Regions from separate parts of the Nonomuraea sp. NPDC049758 genome, predicted to be linked through region 3. Evidence: riboswitches for the same ligand, from Rfam matches in the RefSeq annotation. Region 3 holds a riboswitch; each other region holds the start of a gene.
What was found. A riboswitch is a leader RNA that binds a small molecule or an ion and turns the genes downstream of it on or off. The one in region 3 is predicted to bind cyclic di-AMP.

Region 1 (6,459 bases), on a different contig from region 3:
CAGCCGGAACGGGTCGGTCCCGCACACCCCGGCCAGCACCGGCGTGTCCTTGACGACCGGCAGGACCTCCCCCGCCATCTCCACGACGATCGCGTTGGCGTCGCCGTACGGCATCAGGCCGGCGAGCGAGCCGCGGCCGGCCATCCGGAACCGCCCGGAGTTGTAGATGATGAGCAGATCGACCCCGCCCGCCTCGGCGGACTTGGCCGACAGCCCGGTGCCCGCGCCGCCGCCGATGATCAGCCGGCCGGCCTCCCGCTCGGCGCGCAACCTCCGTAGTGCCTCGTCGCGACGCATCAAGCCCCCTTCTCGATCAGCCGGTGCAGCCGGTCGGCGGCCGCCACGGCGAACTGCGCGTTGTTGATGTCCTGGTCGCTCTGCACGACCTCGACGGCGCTGCCCGCGACGGCCGCGAGCACGGCGTCGAAGCAGGCCGCGTCGGCCGCCGGGTCGTGGAACGGGCCGCCCTCGACGTCGACGGCCGAGACGCCGCCGCGCGGCACGAACAGCGTGACCGGCCCCGACGCGCGGGCCAGCCGCTCGCCGATCGCCCGGCCGATCTCGGCGTTCTCGGCCGGAGTGGTGCGCATGAGCGTCACCGTCGGGTTGTGCACCAGGAGCTGCCGTGACCTGAACCGTTCCGGCACGGTCTCCATCGGGCCGAAGTTGACCATGTCGACGGCGCCCAGGCTGACGACCTGCGGGATGCCGGCCCGCCCGGCGGCGGTCAGGCGGTCGGGGCCGGCCGACAACACGCCGCCGACGAGCTCGTCGGCCAGCTCGGTGGTGGTCAGGTCGAGCACCCCTGCGAAGTGGCCGCCGGCCGCCAGCGCCTCCATGGCCCGGCCGCCCGAGCCGGTGGCGTGGAAGACCAGCACCTCGTAGCCCAGGGACTCCAGCCGGGCCCGCGCGGCGTCGACGGCGGGCGTGGTGACGCCGAACATCGTGGCCGCGACCAGCGGTTTGTCCTCCCCGGACGGCTCGGCGCCGGCGGCGTAGGAGGCGGCCATCGCGCTGATCGCGGCGGCGGCGTTGGTCAGGATGCGGCGGGAGACGGAGTTGACGCCCGCGACGTCGACGACGCTGTACATGAGCGTCACGTCGGTCTCCCCGACGTAGGCCGAGACGTCGCCGCTGACCATGGTCGAGACGAGCAGCTTGGGCAGGCCGACGGGCAGCGCCCGCATGACGGCGGCGGCGATGGAGGAGCCGCCGCTGCCGCCGAGCGCGAGCACGCCGCTCAGCTCGCCTCGGGCGTGCAGGTCCTGGGCCAGGGCGGTGGCCCCGGCCGCCATCGCCGCGAGCGCGGCGCCGCGGTCGCCGGCGCTCCTGAGCCGGTCGAGGCCGGTGCCCGCGGCCCGCGCCACGGCCTCGGCGGGGACGTCGGCGGCCAGCGCCGGGGCGCCCATGACGCCGGTGTCCATGAGGACGACGCCCTGCCCGGCCCGGATGATCAGGTCGCGGACGAGGGCGTACTCCTCCCCCTTGGTGTCGAGGGTGCCCAGCAGCAAGACCGCCATGTCAGACCTCCTACGATCGGCCTTCCGACCTTACCCCGGCGATCTCCGCGTGGCGGATGCCGAGGACGTCCACGCCGTGCTCGGACAGCGGGCGGGAGCCGAAGATGCGGCGTTCCTCCTCGGTGATGGCGACGTCGTTGATGCTGGCCTCCCGGCGGCGCATCAGCCCGGAGGCGTCGAACTCCCACTGCTCGTTGCCGTAGCTGCGCCACCACTGGCCGGCGGCGTCGCGGGACTCGTACTGGAAGCGCACGGCGATGCGGTCGCCGGTGACCGCCCACAGCTCCTTGCGCAGGGCGTAGTCCAGCTCGCGGGCCCACTTGCGGCGCAGGAACGCCGCGATCTCGGCGCGGCCGGTGACGAACTCGCCGCGGTTGCGCCACACGGAGTCCTCGGTGTACGCGAGCGCGACGCGGTCGGGGTCGCGGGTGTTCCAGGCGTCCTCGGCGGCCTGGACCTTGATCCGGGCGGTCTCCTCGGTGAACGGCGGGACGGGCGGGCGGGTCATGGGCTGTCCTCTCCGATCGAGAGAACGGGCGTTCTCCCGGGTTGTGCGCTAGCGTAGAGAACGATCGTTCTCCGCGGCAAGCACCTGGAGGGGTGTCATGGATCACGAGCAGCGGCTGCTGGACGCCGCGGGCGACCTGTTCTACCGCCGCGGCGTGCAGGCGGTCGGCATGGACGAGATCCGGGCCGCCTCCGGCGTCTCGCTGAAACGCCTCTACCAGTGTTTCCCGTCGAAGGAGGCGCTGGTCGTGGCCTATCTGCGGCGGCGCGACGAACGCTGGATGACCTCGCTCACCGCGTACGTGGCCGACGCCGGCGACCGCATCCCGGCGGTCTTCGCGTGGCTGGAGCGCTGGTTCGCCGAGGACGACTTCCGCGGCTGCGGGTTCGCCAACGCCTTCGCCGAGCTGGGCGCCGGTTCGGCCGTCGTCCGTACGGCGGTGCGCGAGCACAAGGAGCGCCTGCGCGCCTACCTGCGCTCGCTCGCCGAGGAGGCGGGGGCTGGGGACCCCGGCCTGCTCGCCGAGCAGTTGCTCACCCTGATCGACGGCGCCACGGTGACCGCGATGATCTCCGAGGAGCCTGGCGCGGCCCGCTCGGCCGGGCAGGCAGCGGCGGTCCTGGTCCACCGGCACCGGCGGCCCTGAAACGCGAAAGAGCGCACTCCCCGCAGGGAGTGCGCTCTTGGCAAGGAAGGATCAGGCGGCGTACGACGGGTAGCCGTAGCCGACGACCTGGGAGCTCGGCCGGACGCGCTGCTCGACCTTGCCGTTGCCGGTGTTGCCCTCGATCGTGGAGATCGTGCCGTCGCCGTTGTCCTTGACGACGAAGCCGACGTGCTGGATGTCGTTCAGGCTCTTGCTGCCGCTCCAGGAGAAGAAGACGACGGCGCCCGGCTTGGCCTCGGTGCCCCAGCGGTCGTTGGCGGCGAACCACTTGGCGTGGGTCACGGTGTAGGCGTCCCAGCCGACCTGCGGGCGGGCGCCGGTCTGCTCGCCGACCCAGGAGACGAACATCGAGCACCAGGGGGCGTTCAGGTACATGGCGCGGTTGCCGCCGTCACGCGCGGCGGTCTCGGCGGCGCGCTGCGAGTCGGCGTACCACTTCTGGAACTTGGTGCCGCCGCCGTTGGCGTCCTCGGAGGTGCCGACCTGGGCGCGGGCCGTGGCCAGCACCTGCGCGGCGGTGACGTTGACCTTGCCCTTGGCGCTCTCGTCGGCGGCGCGGTGCTGCGCGACGCGCGGCTGGGCGGCCACGCCGGCGACCTTGGCGGTCTGGGTGGCGGTGTGGGCGGTGGCGGTGTCGGCGTTCACTGCCGCGTGCGTGCCGAGCACGCCGGCGACGGCGGTCGCGCCGAGAGCGATCTTGGCGAGGTCGAGCTTGAAGGCACGGTGAAGACGGTGCTTGGCCATGAGGGTGTTACTCCTTGAGCTTCCGTGCCGCTTGCCGGGTTAGCTGACGGGTTCGGGCGGGAAGCTGCCCTACGGCACCACGGTGCCGATTCACCCCATTGGACACATGGGTCCCCGGTTCCGCGCACAGGCGGATTCAGCGGTCTCTTGGTCAGGCAAAGGGCTGACGCATCGTCTTCCCGGGCCCGGGAAAGGGCCTGAAGGTATATGTGCGACGCCCGGATGCGGGGATGTCCGCATCGACTCTGTACAACACGGGTCCCGCTTGGGTAATTCCCAGGCAATGCCATCCCTACCTGGGACGACTCCCCGTTCGGCTGTGTACAACCAAGCTACCCGGCGAGTAATTCCCAGGCAAATGGCGGCATTAGTTTCGACGCTGCGTGGGAGAAACGCTACGCACCGAATCGGTTCACGCCACGTGCGCCTTTATCGCCACGCTCGTGAGCGCCAGCAACAATTCCAGATCAGGTTCGGCGTCGACCTGTACGGCGACCCAGGCGCGGTCGCGGCAGGCATGGACCTGGTCGCACGCCCGCAGGTACGGCTCCAGGCGGCCGATGGCGGGGGCGGTGAGCCGTACGTGGATCTCGTCCCGGCCGGCCAGGCGCAGGATCTCGGTTCCGTGGACGGCGAAGGTGACCTGCTGACCGGTGCCGCTGACGTTCAGCGACGGCCAGGACCGTAACTCCGCGACCGCGCGGACCACGTAGGGCCCGCGTCGCGTGGGCGTCCGCCGCCAGGCGGAGATTCCTGCCACGGTCCAATGCTGAGCCACGGCTCACCCCGCCGTCAGCCCCCGTTCCTGAACCGTTATCCCCTCGTGAACGGGCGCGTCCGGGGTCTGACCGGCACGATTACGGACGCCTGACCGATACGTATTGACGCTCCCCCAGGCAGAAGCTACCGTCGATTCACAACTTAAAGGAAACTTTCCTAATAGTTTCCCCAGAAGTCTCCCATCCCACTCCCCACACACCCCCCAACGGATGTCGGAGCGACATGAAACACACCATTCTGAGCAAGGTCCTGGCGGGAATGGCGGCATTGGCCCTGCCCCTCACCGCGGCCGTGGCCGCCCCGGCGCTCGCCTCCGCCAGCACGGTGGCGTACGCGGCGGCCTGGGCCCCGTGGACCGCCTACACGGCGGGCACGGTCGTCACCTACAACGGCGTCGACTACGTCTGTCTCCAGGCGCACACCTCCCAGCCCGGCTGGGAGCCGCCGAACGTGGCGGCGCTGTGGAAGGTCTCCGGTGGCGGCGGCGGCGACACGACCGCGCCGTCCGTGCCGGGCAACCTGCGCTCGACCGGCGTCACGGACACGAGCGTGGCCCTGGCCTGGAACGCCTCCACCGACAACGTGGCCGTGACCGGCTACGAGGTCTACCGCGGCGGCACGCTGGTCACCACCGTCACGGGCACCACGTACAACGACACCGGCCTCACCGCGAACACGGCCTACAGCTACACCGTGCGCGCGCGTGACGCGGCCGGCAACCGCTCGGCCAACAGCAACCAGATCTCCGCGACGACCACCGGCGGCGGTGGCGGCGACGACAAGACCCCGCCGTCGGTGCCCGGCAACCTGCGCTCGACCGGCGTCAGCAACAACAGCGTCTCGCTGGCCTGGAACGCCTCCACCGACAACGTGGCGGTCACCGGCTACGAGGTCTACCGCGGCGGCACCCTGGTCACGACCGTCACGGGCACTTCGTACAACGACACCGGCCTCAGCGCCAACACCTCCTACAACTACACCGTGCGCGCGCGTGACGCGGCGGGCAACCGCTCGGCCGACAGCAACCAGATCACCGCGACCACCACGGGCGGCGGCGGTGGCGGCGGCAACAAGGTGCTGGGCTACTTCGTCCAGTGGGGCATCTACCAGCGCGGCTACCACGTCAAGAACATCGACACCAGCGGCTCGGCGGCCAAGCTGACGCACATCAACTACGCGTTCGGCAACGTGCAGAACGGGCAGTGCACGATCGGCGACAGCTACGCCGACTACGACCGCTTCTACCAGGCGGGCGAGAGCGTCGACGGCGTCGCCGACACCTGGGACAACGGCGCGCTGCGCGGCAACTTCAACCAGCTGCGCAAGCTGAAGAAGAAGTACCCCAACCTGAAGGTGCTCTTCTCCTTCGGCGGCTGGACCTGGTCCGGCGGCTTCGGCCAGGCGGCGCAGAACCCGACGGCCTTCGCCGACTCCTGCTACAAGCTGGTGGAGGACCCCCGCTGGGCCGACGTCTTCGACGGCATCGACATCGACTGGGAGTACCCGAACGCCTGCGGCCTGACCTGTGACACCAGCGGCGCGGCGGCGTTCAAGAACGTGATGTCCGCGCTGCGCTCGCGCTTCGGCGCGAACAACCTGGTCACCGCGGCCATCACCGCCGACGGCAACGACGGCGGCAAGATCGACGCGGCCGACTACGGCGGCGCCGCCCAGTACGTCGACTGGTACAACGTCATGACGTACGACTTCTTCGGCGGCTGGGACGCGCAGGGCCCGACCGCCCCGCACTCCCCGCTCACCACCTGGGACAAGATCCCGATCCCCGGCTTCTACACCGACAACGCCATCCAGAAGCTCAAGAGCAAGGGCGTCCCGGCCGCCAAGCTGCTGCTCGGCATCGGCTTCTACGGCCGCGGCTGGACCGGCGTGACCCAGGCCGCGCCCGGCGGCACGGCGACCGGCCCGGCGCCCGGCACGTACGAGCAGGGCATCGAGGACTACAAGGTCATCAAGACCCGCTGCCCGTCCACCGGCACCGTCGCGGGCACGGCCTACGCCTACTGCGGCAACCAGTGGTGGAGCTACGACACGCCGAGCACCATCGGCGGCAAGATGAGCTACTCGAAGAACCAGGGCCTCGGCGGCGCGTTCTTCTGGGAGCTCAGCGGTGACACCACCAACGCCGAACTCCTCACGGCCATGAAGAACGGCCTCGGATAAGTTCGCACGTCAAGGGCCGGTCCCGGTTTCGGGGCCGGCCCTTCGCCGTGCCCGGCGCG
Region 2 (6,459 bases), on a different contig from region 3:
GCTGCTGGCCGACAACACGCTGCGCAGCGGCCACGTGGCCGACCCGGCGCGCTCGGAGACGACGACGGTGCAGATCCGCGAGTTCAACGACCTGGTGATCGAGGACCCGCGGGTGAGCGTGGTCATGCTGCCGGTCGCCGACGGGATCACGATGATCAGGAAGAACCACTAGATCACGGGACGCCGCCGCCGTTACTCTGAGTGATCCTTTGGAAACCCCCGGGAAAGCATGAGGACGGCGGCATGGTCAGGCCCCTGGAAGAGCGCTACCGCACCGTGCGCGAACTGTTCCCCGAGTTCCGCATCGAGACGGTCCAGGGCCGGATCGTGGTGAACGAGCCGGGCACCTGGCAGCACAACACGATCCTGTCCCGGACGTTGTTCCAGCTCGCCGCCGCGGCGGCGGTCCGGGGCTGGGAGATCTGGCCGAACATCACCGTCTACCTGGGCCCCGGCCACGATCTCTACGTGCCCGACCTGGCGGTGGTCCCGCGCCGGCCGCGTCTGCACGAGGAGCACGCCGTCCACGGCGCCTCGACGATCCTGCTCGTGGACGTCGTCTCGGTGGCCACGACCTACGACGTGCACTTCGTCAAGACGGGCGGATACGCGCGCGGCGGGGTGCCGCTCTACCTGGTCATCGACCCGTTCCAGCGGCTGGTGACGCTGTTCGGCGGGCCGGGCGGGCGGCGCTACCGCAGCGAGAACGTCGTCTCCCTGGGCGAGCCGGTGTTCCTGCCCGATCCGTGGAACCTCCACGTCGACACCGCGGCCCTGACGGAGGCCGGCGCCTGAACGCCGGCCGTCCGCGCGGCTCTAGCCGATCTTGTGGATCCAGTTGCGGGTGTCGGGACGGGCGCCGTACTGGATGCCGACGAGCTCCTCGCGCACCCGCATCGTCACCGGGCCGGGGGTGCCGTCGGCGATGGTCCAGGAGCGGTCGTCGCCCCTGACCGAGCCCACCGGCGTGACCACGGCGGCGGTGCCGCACGCGAACACCTCGGTCAGCTCGCCGGAGGCGCAGGCGGACTCCCACTCGTCCACCGAGATCAGCCGCTCCTCGGTCTCCAGGCCGAGGTCGCCGGCCATCTCCAGGATCGACTCCCGGGTGATGCCGGGCAGCAGGGTGCCGGTGAGCGCCGGGGTGACGAGCTTGTTGCCGAAGACGAAGAACAGGTTCATCCCGCCCATCTCCTCGACGTACTCGTGCTTGTGGGCGTCGAGCCAGACGACCTGGTCGCAGCCGTTGTCGACGGCCTGGCGCTGGGCGACGAAGGCGGCGGCGTAGTTGCCACCGCACTTGGCGAAGCCGGTGCCGCCGGGCGCGGCGCGCGTGTACTCGGTGGACAGCCAGACCGAGACGGGCTTGATGCCGCCGCTGAAGTACGAGGCCGCCGGCGAGGCGATCACCATGTACTTGTAGGTCTTCGACGGGTAGTTGACGCCGAGCCCGGCCTGCGTGGCGAACATGAACGGGCGCAGGTAGAGGCTGTGGCCCTCGGTGGTCGGCACCCACTCCTTGTCGGCCGAGACCAGCAGCTCCAGCGACTCCACGAACGCGTCCTCCGGCAGTTCGGGCATGGCCATGCGCTCGGCCGAGCGGTTGAAGCGGGCGGCGTTCGCGTACGGCCGGAAGGTCGCGATCGAGCCGGAGATCTGCCGGTAGGCCTTCAGGCCCTCGAACAGCTCCTGCGCATAGTGGAAGACCGAGGTCGCGGGGTCGAGCGAGAGCGGCCCGTACGGCATGAGCCGGGCGTCGTGCCAGCCCTCGCCGTCGGTGTAGTCGATCGAGATCATGTGGTCGGTGAAGACCTGCCCGAACCCGGGGTTCGCCAGTACCTGCTCCCGCTCGGCCGCGGTGCGAGCGTGGTCGGAATGCTGCACGTCGAAGCTGAGCTTCTGAGCGATGGTCATGACGAAGGTCCTTCTCTCTACGAATCTGCGACTTCGAAAGCTGATTCTGTTAGCTACTGCCCGCGAGCAGTATTCGTACTTCCTAGTGTCTCGCGATTTGGGATGGCAAGAGGCAGTTGGGGTGGTTAGATCCGGCGAACGCGAAAAAGCGCCTGGCAGTCCGCGTTCGGACCGCCAGGCGCGTGCGGGGCTAGGCGGTCCTAGCCGGCTACTCGCGCGGCGATGTCGTCGCCGATCTCGCTGGTCGAGCGGCCGGCGCGGCCGGTCACCCGCTCGGCGATGTCGGCGGCCACGGCCTGCTCGACCTTGGCGGCCTCGGCGTGCAGGCCGAGGTGGTCGAGGAGCATGCCCACGGACAGGATGGTGGCGGTCGGGTCGGCCTTGCCCTGACCGGCGATGTCGGGGGCGCTGCCGTGCACCGGCTCGAACATGCTCGGCGAGGTGCGCTCGGGGTTGATGTTGCCGCTGGCCGCCAGGCCGATGCCGCCGGCGATCGCGGCGCCGAGGTCGGTGATGATGTCGCCGAACAGGTTGTCGGTGACGATCACGTCGAAGCGCTCGGGCTGGGTGACGAAGAACATCGAGGCCGCGTCGATGTGGCTGTAGTCGGTGGTGACGTCGGGGAACTCCGCGGCCACGCGGTTGACCGTGCGCTGCCAGAGGTCGCCGGCGAAGGTGAGCACGTTCGTCTTGTGGACGAGCGTGAGCTTCTTGCGGGGCCGCGACTGAGCCTTCTGGAAGGCGTACCGCACGACGCGCTCGACGCCGTGGGCGGTGTTCAGCGACTCCTGGGTGGCGATCTCGTGCGGCGTGCCGCGGCGCATGACGCCGCCGGTGCCCGCGTAGAGGCCCTCGGTGCCCTCGCGGACGACGACCATGTCGATGTGCTCGGCGGTGGCGCCGGCCAGCGCGGTCTCGACGCCGGGGAACAGCTTGACCGGCCGCAGGTTGACGTAGTGGTCGAACTCGAACCGGAGCTTGAGCAGCAGGTCGCGCTCCAGGATGCCGGGCGGCACGCTGGGGTCGCCCACGGCGCCGAGCAGGATCGCGTCGTAGCCGCGCAGCTCTTCGAGCACCGCGTCGGGCAGGGTCTCGCCCGTGCGGTGGTAGCGGGCTGCGCCCAGGTCGTAGTGGGTGGGCTCGATCTTCGTGCCCACGGCCTCCAGGACCTTGAGCCCTTCGGCTACGACCTCGGCGCCGATGCCATCCCCGGGGATGACGGCCAGGCGGATGTTACGCGACTCCATGGGCGGTACCTTACCGGCTCGTCTCGGCTGACGAACACATCATCTCAACAACCGGACAATCCGTTTTGGGGGGATTGCGACCTTTTGACCGTTTCGTTAGAGTCCGTCGAGCCTAATCCACGCAGCCGCTGCGTGGAGCCGGGGACCCACCTTTCCCCCCGGGGCGAATCGGCTGCGCCTCCCCCCGAGGAGCCGCCGTAGGGCTACTTCCAGGCCCGAGCCCGTCAGCTAACCCGGTCGGCCACGTGGAAGGACAGTCCCCTGTCTAGCATCGCCATCCTTGTGGCGGTGGCAGCGGGCGCCGCAGGTCTCGTGCCTGCCGCTCCCGCGGCTCCCGCCGCTCCGGCCGCCCCCACCCCCTCCATCACCCTCACCGGCCCCCAGGTGAAACAGGTCCAGGAACGGCACGTGCCGAAACCGGCCTGGAAGGTCGCCCTCGAATACGCCATGGACAAGCGCGGCACCCCGTACGTGTGGGGCGGCGCCAGCGAACGGGGCTACGACTGCTCGGGCCTCATGCTCCGGGCCTACGAGGACGCCGGCATCGAGCTCCCCAGAACCGCCGCGGAGCAGTACGGCGCCTTCTCCAGGAAGATCGCCTGGAAGGACCTCAAGCCAGGCGACCTGGTGTTCTTCAGCGGCCTCGGCCACGTCGGAATGATCTCCAAGCCCGGCTACATGGTCCACTCCCCCCACACCGGCGACGTGGTGAAGGAGGAACGCCTGTCGCAGTGGCGCAGGCAGGCCTTCGTCGGCGCGGTACGCCCCGACCCCAAGGGCGTCAAGCGCTGGGCCGACTACAAGCAGCTCCAGAAGGCCCCCGCCCCCGCCATGCTCACCGCGACCCTGTGACGACGACCTTCCCCGGGGCGTGCCCCTCCTCCTGGTAGCGGACGGCCGCCGGGAGCTCGCCGAAGGGGAAGGTCCTGTCGATGACCGGGGTGACCGCGCCCCGCTCGATCAGCCCGGTCAGCATCAGCAGGTTCGCCCTGTTGCTCCCGCAGCGGACGACGTCCGCCCTGACGATCCGCTGCGGGACGAAGGGCCCCGACGCGAGCGCGGCGAACATGTGGCCGGCCGGCTGCACCCAGCGGCCGGCCGGCCCGCCGACCAGCACGTACGTGCCCTGCCTGGTCAGCACGCGGCGGCAGTCCGCTACCCGGCGGCCGCCCGCCACGTCGAGCAGCAGGTCGAAGCGCCGGCCCGAGGCCGCGAAGTCCTCCTTGGTGTGGTCGATGACGTCGTCCGCGCCGAGCGAGCGGACCAGGTCCGCGTTCCGCCCGCTGCACACGCCCGTGACGTGCGCCCCCAGCGCCTTGGCGAGCTGCACGGCGAACGTGCCCACGCCGCCGGACGCGCCGTTGACCAGCACCTTCTGGCCCGGCTGGAGGCGTCCCTCGTCACGCAGCGCGATCAGCGCGGTGTTGGCCGCCATCGGCACCGCCGCCGCCTGCTCGAACGACAGGCCCGCCGGTTTGGGCGCCACCTCGCCCTGCCGCAGGCAGACGTACTCGCCGAAGCCGCCCCCCAGCGACATCGCGTACACCTCGTCGCCGGGACGGAACAGCGTGACGTCCTTGCCGGCCGCCTCGACCTCCCCCGCCACGTCGGCCCCGAGGACGGCGATGCGCGGCCGTCGCAGCCCGACCCCGCCGCCCATGACCCGGGCCAGGTACGGCTCCCCCCGCATGAAGTGCCAGTCGTAGGGCTGCACGGACGTGGCCCGCACCCGGACCAGCACCTCGTCGTCGCGCGGCACGGGCCGCTCCACGTCGGTCAGGACGAGTTGGTCGGGCGAGCCGAACGAGCGCAGGACGTACGCCTTCATCGTTTTCTCCCTCGTGCCGCTGATGTGCCGCCAGTGTGGGCGTGACCTGCGCGGACGCTCAACGGTCGAAAGGCGACGGCTCGATGGCCGAAAGTACGACCGCCCGCCCGCCGATGGTGCGAATCAGGACCGGCCGTCCGCGCGATGACCGGGCACGGGCGCGGACGGCACGCTCTCGGGCATGAGATGGATCGCACCCGCCGGGCTGCTCGCGCTCAGCGTCGTCCCGCTGGTCGCCGGCGCACTCCGGCTGACCGAACTGGCCGCCGGCGCCCCCGTCACGGCGGACAACGCGCGCTTCTTCGCCATGCCCGTGCCGGTGTTGCTGCACATCCCGGCTTCCCTGGTGTTCTGCGTCCTCGGCACGTTCCAGTTCCAGGCCCGGTTCCGGGCCGGGCGGCCGGGGTGGCACCGCGCGGCGGGGCGGGTGCTGGTGGCGTGCGGGCTGGTCGCGGCGTTGTCGGGGGTGTGGCTGACGCTCTTCTCCGACCTTCCCGCCGGCGACGGGACGCTGCTGGCCGCCTTCCGGCTGCTGTTCGGGACGGCCATGGCCGCCTGCCTCCTGCTCGGCCTGGCCGCGATCCGGCGGCGCGACGTGGCCCGGCATCGCGCCTGGATGACCCGCGGGTACGCGATCGGGCTCGGCGCGGGCACGCAGGCGTTCACCCTGGCGTTCGGGCTGGCCGCCTTCGGGCCGCCCGGCGAGCTCGGCCGGGCGCTGCTCGTCGGCGCGGGCTGGGTGATCAACCTGGCGGTGGCCGAGTGGGTCGTCCGCAGAACCCTTGGAGGTCAGGTGCGTACGCGGTCGGTCTCGTAGGCCCACATGGCGATCTCGACGCGGTTGCGCACGCCGAGCTTGGTCATCAGGCTCGCGACGTGGCTCTTGACCGTGCTGAGCGAGATGTGCAGCTCGCGGGCGATCTCGCTGTTGGTCCGGCCGCGGGCCACGGCGCGCAGGATCTCCTCCTCGCGGCCGGTGAGCGCCTCGACCGGCTGCGCGGGCGCCTCCGTACGCCCGGCCCCGGCGAACGCGGCCAGCAGGCGCGCGGTCACGCTCGGAGCGATGAGCGCCTCGCCGCCGGCCGCCGCGGTCACCGCCTGGGCGAGCAGCGCCGGGCCGGCGTCCTTGAGCAGGAAACCCCTGGCTCCGGCGCGCAGGGCGGCGTAGACGTACTCGTCGAGGTCGAACGTGGTGATCACGACGACCGCCATGGGGTCGGCGACGTCGGGGCCGGCCAGCTCGCGGGTGGCCGCGATGCCGTCGAGGCCGGGCATGCGGATGTCGAACAGGCACACGTCGGGGCGCAGGCGGCGGGCCAGCTCGACGGCCCGCCTGCCGTCGCCGGCCTCGCCGACGACCTCGATGCCGGGCTGGGCGTCGAGGATCATCCTGAGCCCGGTACGGGCGATCTCCTGGTCGTCGGCCACCAGCACCCGGATGGCCTCCGTGCCCTCCGGGTCGCTTCCCGC
Region 3 (6,459 bases):
GGGTGCGCACCACCACCAGCTCGCTCTCGCAGCCCGCGGGCAGGTCGTCGAGCAGGCAGGCCGCCCACTTCAGATACGAGTCGGAGTCGGCTACCGCCAGCACCCTCACCTGGAAGCTCCTGTCAAATGCGATCGCAGGCCGGGGGCCGCCCTGCTCGTCCACCAGTCGTCGGGAACGTCCACCGGCTCGACCTCGACGCCGCGCGGGCCGAGCAGCACCCGCAGCGAGGTGATCGCGGTCGAGGGCAGGCTGAGCACCCGCTGCCCGGCGTCGAGGCCGCGCAACGTCAGCTCGGCCGGCACGCCCGCGTCGTGCACCGTGATGCCGGGACGTTCGCCGATCAGCGCCAGGTCGACGGGGTCCTCGCGGCGGTGCGGGTAGTAGGCCAGCGGCTCGCGCCCGGCCAGGTCGGTCAGCCAGCGCAGGTAGTGGTCGCGGTGGACCAGGCCGTTGCGGACCAGGGACGTGCCGAGGACGACCGTGCGCTCGGCGGGCCCCTGGGCGCTCGGCGGCTGGGCGCGCAGCCAGGCGAAGTCGTGGCGGACGAGGTCGACGCCCGCCCCCCGGACGGCGGCGGCCAGCTCGTCGGGGACGGGCAGGGCGGTGAAGACCGACACCCGGCTCATCCGCAGCCGCAGCGCGGCGGCCAGGCCCAGCAGGGCGCGCGCCCGCGAGGAGGTCGCCCGCGCCCGCAGCAGCGGCCGGAACGGCCCGGCGGCCAGCAGTTCGAGCAGCCTGAGCGTGGCCAGGCCGTCGTCCACGACGACGATGCGGCCGGGGTCGGAGGTCAGCCAGCGCATCTGGACCTTGCCGGAGAACGCGTCGCCCACGGCCTGGACGCGGCGTGGCATGCGCTCGCGCGGCTCGTCCAGCACCAGGCCGGCGGGCAGGTCGAGGCGGCGCAGCTCCTTGCGGGTGGCGCGCAGCGGACGCAGGCCGGCGCGCGGCACGACCACGGTGTCCGGGCCGAGCAGCCCGGCATGGTGGGCCTCGACGGCGCACAGCATCTGGAGCGGAGACTCCACCCAGGCCGACGCCTGTCTGACCACTCTGTTTCCCCCAGCCGGTGGATGGCCTTGCACGACCCGCCTCAAGGTAGCCCGGCCTGCTTAAGCCGCAAGAAACGACACGTGAACAATGGAGGGTATGAACTCGCTGATGCTCAACACCGACGGTGTGCAGATACCACAGCTCGGCTTCGGCGTCTGGCAGGTCTCTGCCGACGACGCCGAGCACGCGGTGACGACCGCGCTGCGCGCCGGATACCGGCACGTCGACACCGCCGCCGCCTACGAGAACGAGGAGGGCGTCGGCCGGGCCGTGCGCGCCGCCGGGGTGCCACGGGAGAAGGTGTTCGTCACCACCAAGCTGTGGAACGGCGACCACGGGCGCGCCGAGCAGGCCTTCGACGAGAGCCTGGCCCGCCTGGGCCTCGACTACGTAGATCTTTTCCTGATCCACTGGCCGGTCCCGGAGCAGGACAGGTACGTGCAGGCCTGGCGGGGGCTGGAGAAGATCTACCGGGACGGCCGGGCCAAGGCCATCGGGGTCTCCAACTTCACGGTCGCCACCCTGACCCGGCTGATGGAGGAGACCGACATCACGCCGTCGATCAACCAGATCGAGCTCCACCCGTACTTCCAGCAGCGCGAGCTGCGGGCCTTCCACGAGGCCAACGGCATCCTGACCGAGGCGTGGAGCCCGCTCGGGCAGGGCAAGGGGCTGCTGGCCGACCCGGCGCTGCGCGTGCTGTCGGAGAAGTACGGCAAGACGCCCGCCCAGATCGTGCTCCGCTGGCACCTGCAGCTCGGCAACGTGGTGATCCCCAAGTCGGTCACGCCGTCGCGGATCGAGGAGAACATCGACGTGTTCGACTTCATTCTCGACACCGAGGACATGGCGGCCATGGGCGCGATGAACGCGGGGCGGCGGATCGGGCCCGACCCCGACTCGTTCAACCTGACCTGAGCGCTCTACGATCTCGGTCGTGCGAGATTTCACCTGGGGAATAGCGGCGACCGGCGGCATCGCGCGTACCGTGGGGGCGGCCATCGTGGCCGAGCCCGGCATGCGGGTGGCCGCCGTCGGCTCGCGGAGCCCGCTCAGGGCGCGGGCGCTGGCCGACGAGCTGGGCGCGGAGTCGGCCTACGGCTCCTACGAGGCCCTGTGCGCCGATCCGGCCGTCGACGCGATCTACGTCGCCACGCCGCACGCCCAGCATCTGGAGGTGGCCGAGGCCGCCATCGCGGCGGGCAAGTCGGTGCTGTGCGAGAAGCCGCTGACGGCCGACGTGGCCGACGCCGAGCGCATGGTGGCGCTGGCCCGCGCGGCCGGGGTCTTCCTCATGGAGGCCATGTGGATGCGCTTCAACCCGCTCATCCAGCGGGTGGCGGCCGATCCGCGCTTCGGTGAGATCCGGTCGGTGCGGGCCTCGTTCGGCTTCGCGCTGCCCTACGACCCCGCCCACCGGCTGTGGGCGCCTGAGCTGGGCGGCGGGGCCCTGCTCGACCTGGGGATCTACCCGTTCGGGCTGGCCCAGCTGCTGCTCGGCATGCCCGCGGAGCTGCGCATGGCCGGCTCGCTGGCGCCCAGCGGGGTCGACGCCGAGGCCGGCGGGCTGCTGCTGTACCCGGACGGGCGGCGGGCCCTGGTGGACGTGTCGCTGCTGGCACATCACGCCAACGACGCGAGCGTGGTGGGCACGTCGATGCGGGCCGACATCCTGGCGCCGTTCTGGGCGCCGCGGCGGGTGCTGCTGTCGGGGCCGTCGATGGAGACGGAGGAGCTGGTGCTCGACCCGGCCGACAACGGTTACGCGGGCGAGCTGCGCGAGGTGCGCGCGGCCACGATCGAGGGCCGCACGGAGAGCGCGATCATGCCGCTTGACGAATCCCTTGCCATGATGGGGCTTCTGGCCGAAGCGCGGGCGCAACTCTCCTAGCTGGACCTTTAGCCACTTGCCTTGCTCTTGCCCGATGTATTACCTTGTGGGGCATCTCGCGGCAGACGTCCGGTTTGTCCGGCTTTGTCCAACCATCGCAAGACATTTCACAGGATCGTCCTGTGACCGCTGAATCCGCCTCCGGGCGGAACCGGGGACCCACGTCCTTTGGGGTGAATCGGCACTTCGGTGCCGTAGGGCAGCTTCCACGTCCGAACCCGTCAGCTAACCCGGTAAGCGGCATGGAAGCAAGGAGTCAATGCCCTCGATGGCCACGCACCGTCCCATCCGTGCCCCGAAGATCACCTACGCCCACGCCGCGCTCGGCGCGGCCATCCTCGCCTCCGCCATCGGCGCCCACGCCACCGCCGCCGCCGCCGACAGCGCCGGCCCGGCCGCCGCCGCCGGCCACTCGGCCGTCGCGCCGCAGGCCGCCGCCCAGACCCGCAAGGCGGAGGAGACCCAGGTCAACGTCACCGCCCAGCAGGTCCTGGCGATGGCCAAGGCCCAGGTCGGCACCTCCGAGAACGCCTACGGCGGCGGCACCAAGTTCCAGAAGTGGTACGCCGACTCCCAGCGCGCCGCCGAGACCATTGCCCGCGACGGCGGCACCCGCGCCATGTACCTGAACGCCCCCTGGTGCTCAATCTTCGTCTCCTGGGTCGGCGAGCAGACCGGCGCGCGCCCGCAGGTCGGCTGGGACGCCTGGACCGTGGCCCACGCCAAGTGGTTCGCCGCCAACGACCGCTGGGGCACCGAGGCCAGGCCGGGCGCCGTCGTCTTCTTCTCCTGGGGCGGCAGCAAGAGCCTGGACGCCATCCAGCACGTCGGCTTCGTCGTCAAGGACAACGGCGACGGCACGATCTCCACGGTCGAGGGCAACACCGGCAACGGCAAGGTCGAGGAGCGCGTCCGTCCGAAGTCGCAGGTCGTCGGCTACGGATACCCGCAGTACGCGAGCTGACCTCCCCCCGCTCCGAGCGCGCGTCCCGCACGAGGGACGCGCGCTCGCCGCGTCTCAGGGCCGGACCGCCGCCAGCGAGTAGAGGATCGGCAGGTGCGAGTCCCCGAACGGGAACCGGTACCGGCCGTCCGCGCCCTCGGCCAGCAGGCCGCGCGGGTCCATGTCGGTCTCGACGTGCTCGCCCAGCTCGGCCACCGTGAACCCGGCCCGCGCCGCCGCCGTGACGATCTCGCCCACCGAGTGCGGGTACTCGACCGCCTCGTGGGCCTCGGTCACCACCGCGGCGTCGGCGTACGTGCCGGTCACCGTCTCCCGGTGGGCCTGGCCGCCGCCGTAGGGCCAGTCGGCCACCAGCGGGTCGAGCGAGGACACCGTCTCGTAGGCCGGATGCAGGTCGACCAGCACCAGCCGCCCGCCCGGCCGCAGCGCCATGGCCGCGCCGCGCATCCAGGCGTCCAGGTCGCCGATCCAGCACAACACGCCGTACGTGGCCACCGCCACGTCGAAGCCGCCGGCCAGCGACTCCGGCAGCCGCTGCGTGTCGGCCTCCACGAACGTGGCCGCCAGCCCCGCCCTGGCCGCCAGGTCGCGGGCGCGCGCGACCGCCACCGGGGAGAAGTCGACGCCGGTCACCCGCGCTCCGAGACGCGCCCAGCTCAGCGTGTCCAGGCCGAAGTGGCACTGCAGGTGGAGCAGGTCCAGGCCGGCGACGTCGCCGGCCAGGCGGCGTTCGAGCGCGTAGAGGGTCTGCCGGCCGGCGAGGAAGGCGTCGACGTCGTAGAACCGGTCGGCCGAGGTGGAGCCGTGGACGCGGGCGCGCTCGTCCCACAGGGCCCGGTTGGGCACGGGGGCGTCTGGTGCGGGTTGGTGCATGGGGCGAGGATGGCACATCGGCCCGCCGGCCGCACGACCGGTACGGTGCCCTGGAAGCGGACGGTCCGCGCCCGCGTGTCGATCCGGCCGGCGCCCGTTCGACGCTTCGGCGAGGCCGGCTCCGCCCCGGAGCCGCGGACGGAAGGGACGGCAGGATGAAATTCATGATCGTCGGCAAGGCCAACGGGGAGACCGAGGCCGGGGCGCTGCCCAGCCAGGAGCTCGTCGACAACATGCACGCCTACAACGAGGCGCTGGCCAAGGCGGGGGTGCTGCTGGCCGCCGAAGGGCTCTACCCGAGCTCGCAGGGCGCGCAGATCGCCTACAGCGGCGGCCGGGCCACGGTGATCGACGGCCCGTTCGCCGAGGCCAAGGAGCTGATCGCGGGGTTCTGGCTGATCCAGGTGAAGTCCAGGGAGGAGGCTCTGGAATGGGCCATGCGCGTGCCCGTCCCGAAGGGCTATGACGGGATCGGCCTGGACGTGTGGCGAGTGTACGACGCCTCCGACACGCCCGACGCGGCCTCGTCCGACCCGGTGGAGGTCGAGCGGGAGAGGGCCATGCGCCGGCGTCTGGGCGGGCGGGAGAGCTGACCTCGGCTTGCGGACCCCGGACGGTGCTGGTGTCATGAGCCGGTGATGGCTTCCGACACCCACCGGGCGATCGAGGCGGTCTGGCGGATCGAGGCGCCCCGGCTCATCGCCGGCCTGGCCGGGCTGGTCCGCGACGTCGGCCTGGCCGAGGAACTGGCCCAGGACGCGCTGGTCGCAGCCCTGGAGCAGTGGCCGGAATCGGGCGTGCCACGCAACCCGGGCGCCTGGCTGATGACGGTGTCCAAACGCCGCGCCGTCGACCTGATCCGCCGGAACGAGCGGATGTCCCGCAACCTGGCCGAGCTGGGCCACCGGCTGGAGACCGCCGCTGAGCCGCCCGAGCCCGACGAGATCGAGGACGACCTGCTGCGGCTGGTCTTCACCGCCTGCCACCCGGCGCTGTCGATGGAGGCCCGGGTGGCCCTGACGCTGCGGGTGCTCGGCGGCCTGAGCACCGACGAGATCGCCCGCGCGTTCCTGGTGCCCGAGCCGACCGCCGCCCAGCGGATCGTGCGGGCCAAGCGCACCCTGGCCGACCGGAAGGTCCCGTTCGAGGTGCCGCAGGGCGCCGAGCTGGCCGGACGCCTGTCGTCCGTGCTGGAGGTCATCTACCTGATCTTCAACGAGGGGTACTCGGCGACCGCGGGCGACGACTGGATGCGGCCCGGCCTGTGCGAGGACGCGCTGCGGCTGGGCCGGGTCCTGGCGGGGCTGATGCCCGCCGAACCCGAGGTGCACGGGCTGGTCGCGCTCATGGAGATCCAGGCGTCCAGGGCGGCGGCCCGGGTGGGGCCGTCCGGGGAGCCGGTGCTGCTGCTGGAGCAGGACCGCACCCGGTGGGACCGGCTGCTCATCGGGCGCGGGCTGGCGGCGCTGGCACGAGCCGAGAGCCTGGCCGAGGAGCGGGCCGGGAGCCCGGCCGAGGAGCGAACCGAGGGCCTGGCCGAGGAGCATGCGGAGAGCTTGGCCGAGGAACGGGCCGAGGAGCGGGCGGGCGCGGTGGGGCCGTACACGCTGCAGGCCGCGATCGCGGCCTGCCACGCCCGCGCGTTCGACCCCGGCGACACCGACTGGGTGCGCATCGCCG

Region 1: linked by a shared signal. The riboswitch ahead of AB0J46_RS38400 (CHAP domain-containing protein) and the one ahead of AB0J46_RS20065 (CHAP domain-containing protein) in region 3 are both predicted to bind cyclic di-AMP.
Region 2: linked by a shared signal. The riboswitch ahead of AB0J46_RS13190 (C40 family peptidase) and the one ahead of AB0J46_RS20065 (CHAP domain-containing protein) in region 3 are both predicted to bind cyclic di-AMP.

What each region holds. Positions count from the first base shown of each region.
Region 1 is NZ_JBFAMZ010000019.1:42,513-48,971, forward strand. Features, by position in the region: gene AB0J46_RS38380 (phosphoenolpyruvate hydrolase family protein) at 1-297, opposite strand, end outside; gene AB0J46_RS38385 (Tm-1-like ATP-binding domain-containing protein) at 297-1,520, opposite strand; gene AB0J46_RS38390 (nuclear transport factor 2 family protein) at 1,531-2,028, opposite strand; gene AB0J46_RS38395 (TetR/AcrR family transcriptional regulator) at 2,126-2,674, shown strand; gene AB0J46_RS38400 (CHAP domain-containing protein) at 2,726-3,439, opposite strand; cyclic di-AMP (ydaO/yuaA leader) riboswitch at 3,454-3,591, opposite strand; gene AB0J46_RS38405 (luciferase family protein) at 3,852-4,199, opposite strand; gene AB0J46_RS38410 (glycosyl hydrolase family 18 protein) at 4,442-6,400, shown strand.
Region 2 is NZ_JBFAMZ010000004.1:361,717-368,175, forward strand. Features, by position in the region: gene AB0J46_RS13170 (O-methyltransferase) at 1-172, shown strand, start outside; gene AB0J46_RS13175 (Uma2 family endonuclease) at 244-795, shown strand; gene AB0J46_RS13180 (branched-chain amino acid aminotransferase) at 817-1,914, opposite strand; gene AB0J46_RS13185 (3-isopropylmalate dehydrogenase) at 2,115-3,161, opposite strand; cyclic di-AMP (ydaO/yuaA leader) riboswitch at 3,261-3,419, shown strand; gene AB0J46_RS13190 (C40 family peptidase) at 3,450-4,013, shown strand; gene AB0J46_RS13195 (NAD(P)-dependent alcohol dehydrogenase) at 3,997-4,989, opposite strand; gene AB0J46_RS13200 (DUF2306 domain-containing protein) at 5,171-5,806, shown strand; gene AB0J46_RS13205 (response regulator transcription factor) at 5,779-6,459, opposite strand, start outside.
Region 3 is NZ_JBFAMZ010000007.1:115,715-122,173, forward strand. Features, by position in the region: gene AB0J46_RS20045 (DUF6716 putative glycosyltransferase) at 1-109, opposite strand, end outside; gene AB0J46_RS20050 (hypothetical protein) at 106-1,050, opposite strand; gene AB0J46_RS20055 (aldo/keto reductase) at 1,148-1,969, shown strand; gene AB0J46_RS20060 (Gfo/Idh/MocA family oxidoreductase) at 1,989-2,942, shown strand; cyclic di-AMP (ydaO/yuaA leader) riboswitch at 3,060-3,197, shown strand; gene AB0J46_RS20065 (CHAP domain-containing protein) at 3,211-3,906, shown strand; gene AB0J46_RS20070 (methyltransferase) at 3,961-4,779, opposite strand; gene AB0J46_RS20075 (YciI family protein) at 4,935-5,372, shown strand; gene AB0J46_RS20080 (RNA polymerase sigma factor) at 5,418-6,459, shown strand, end outside.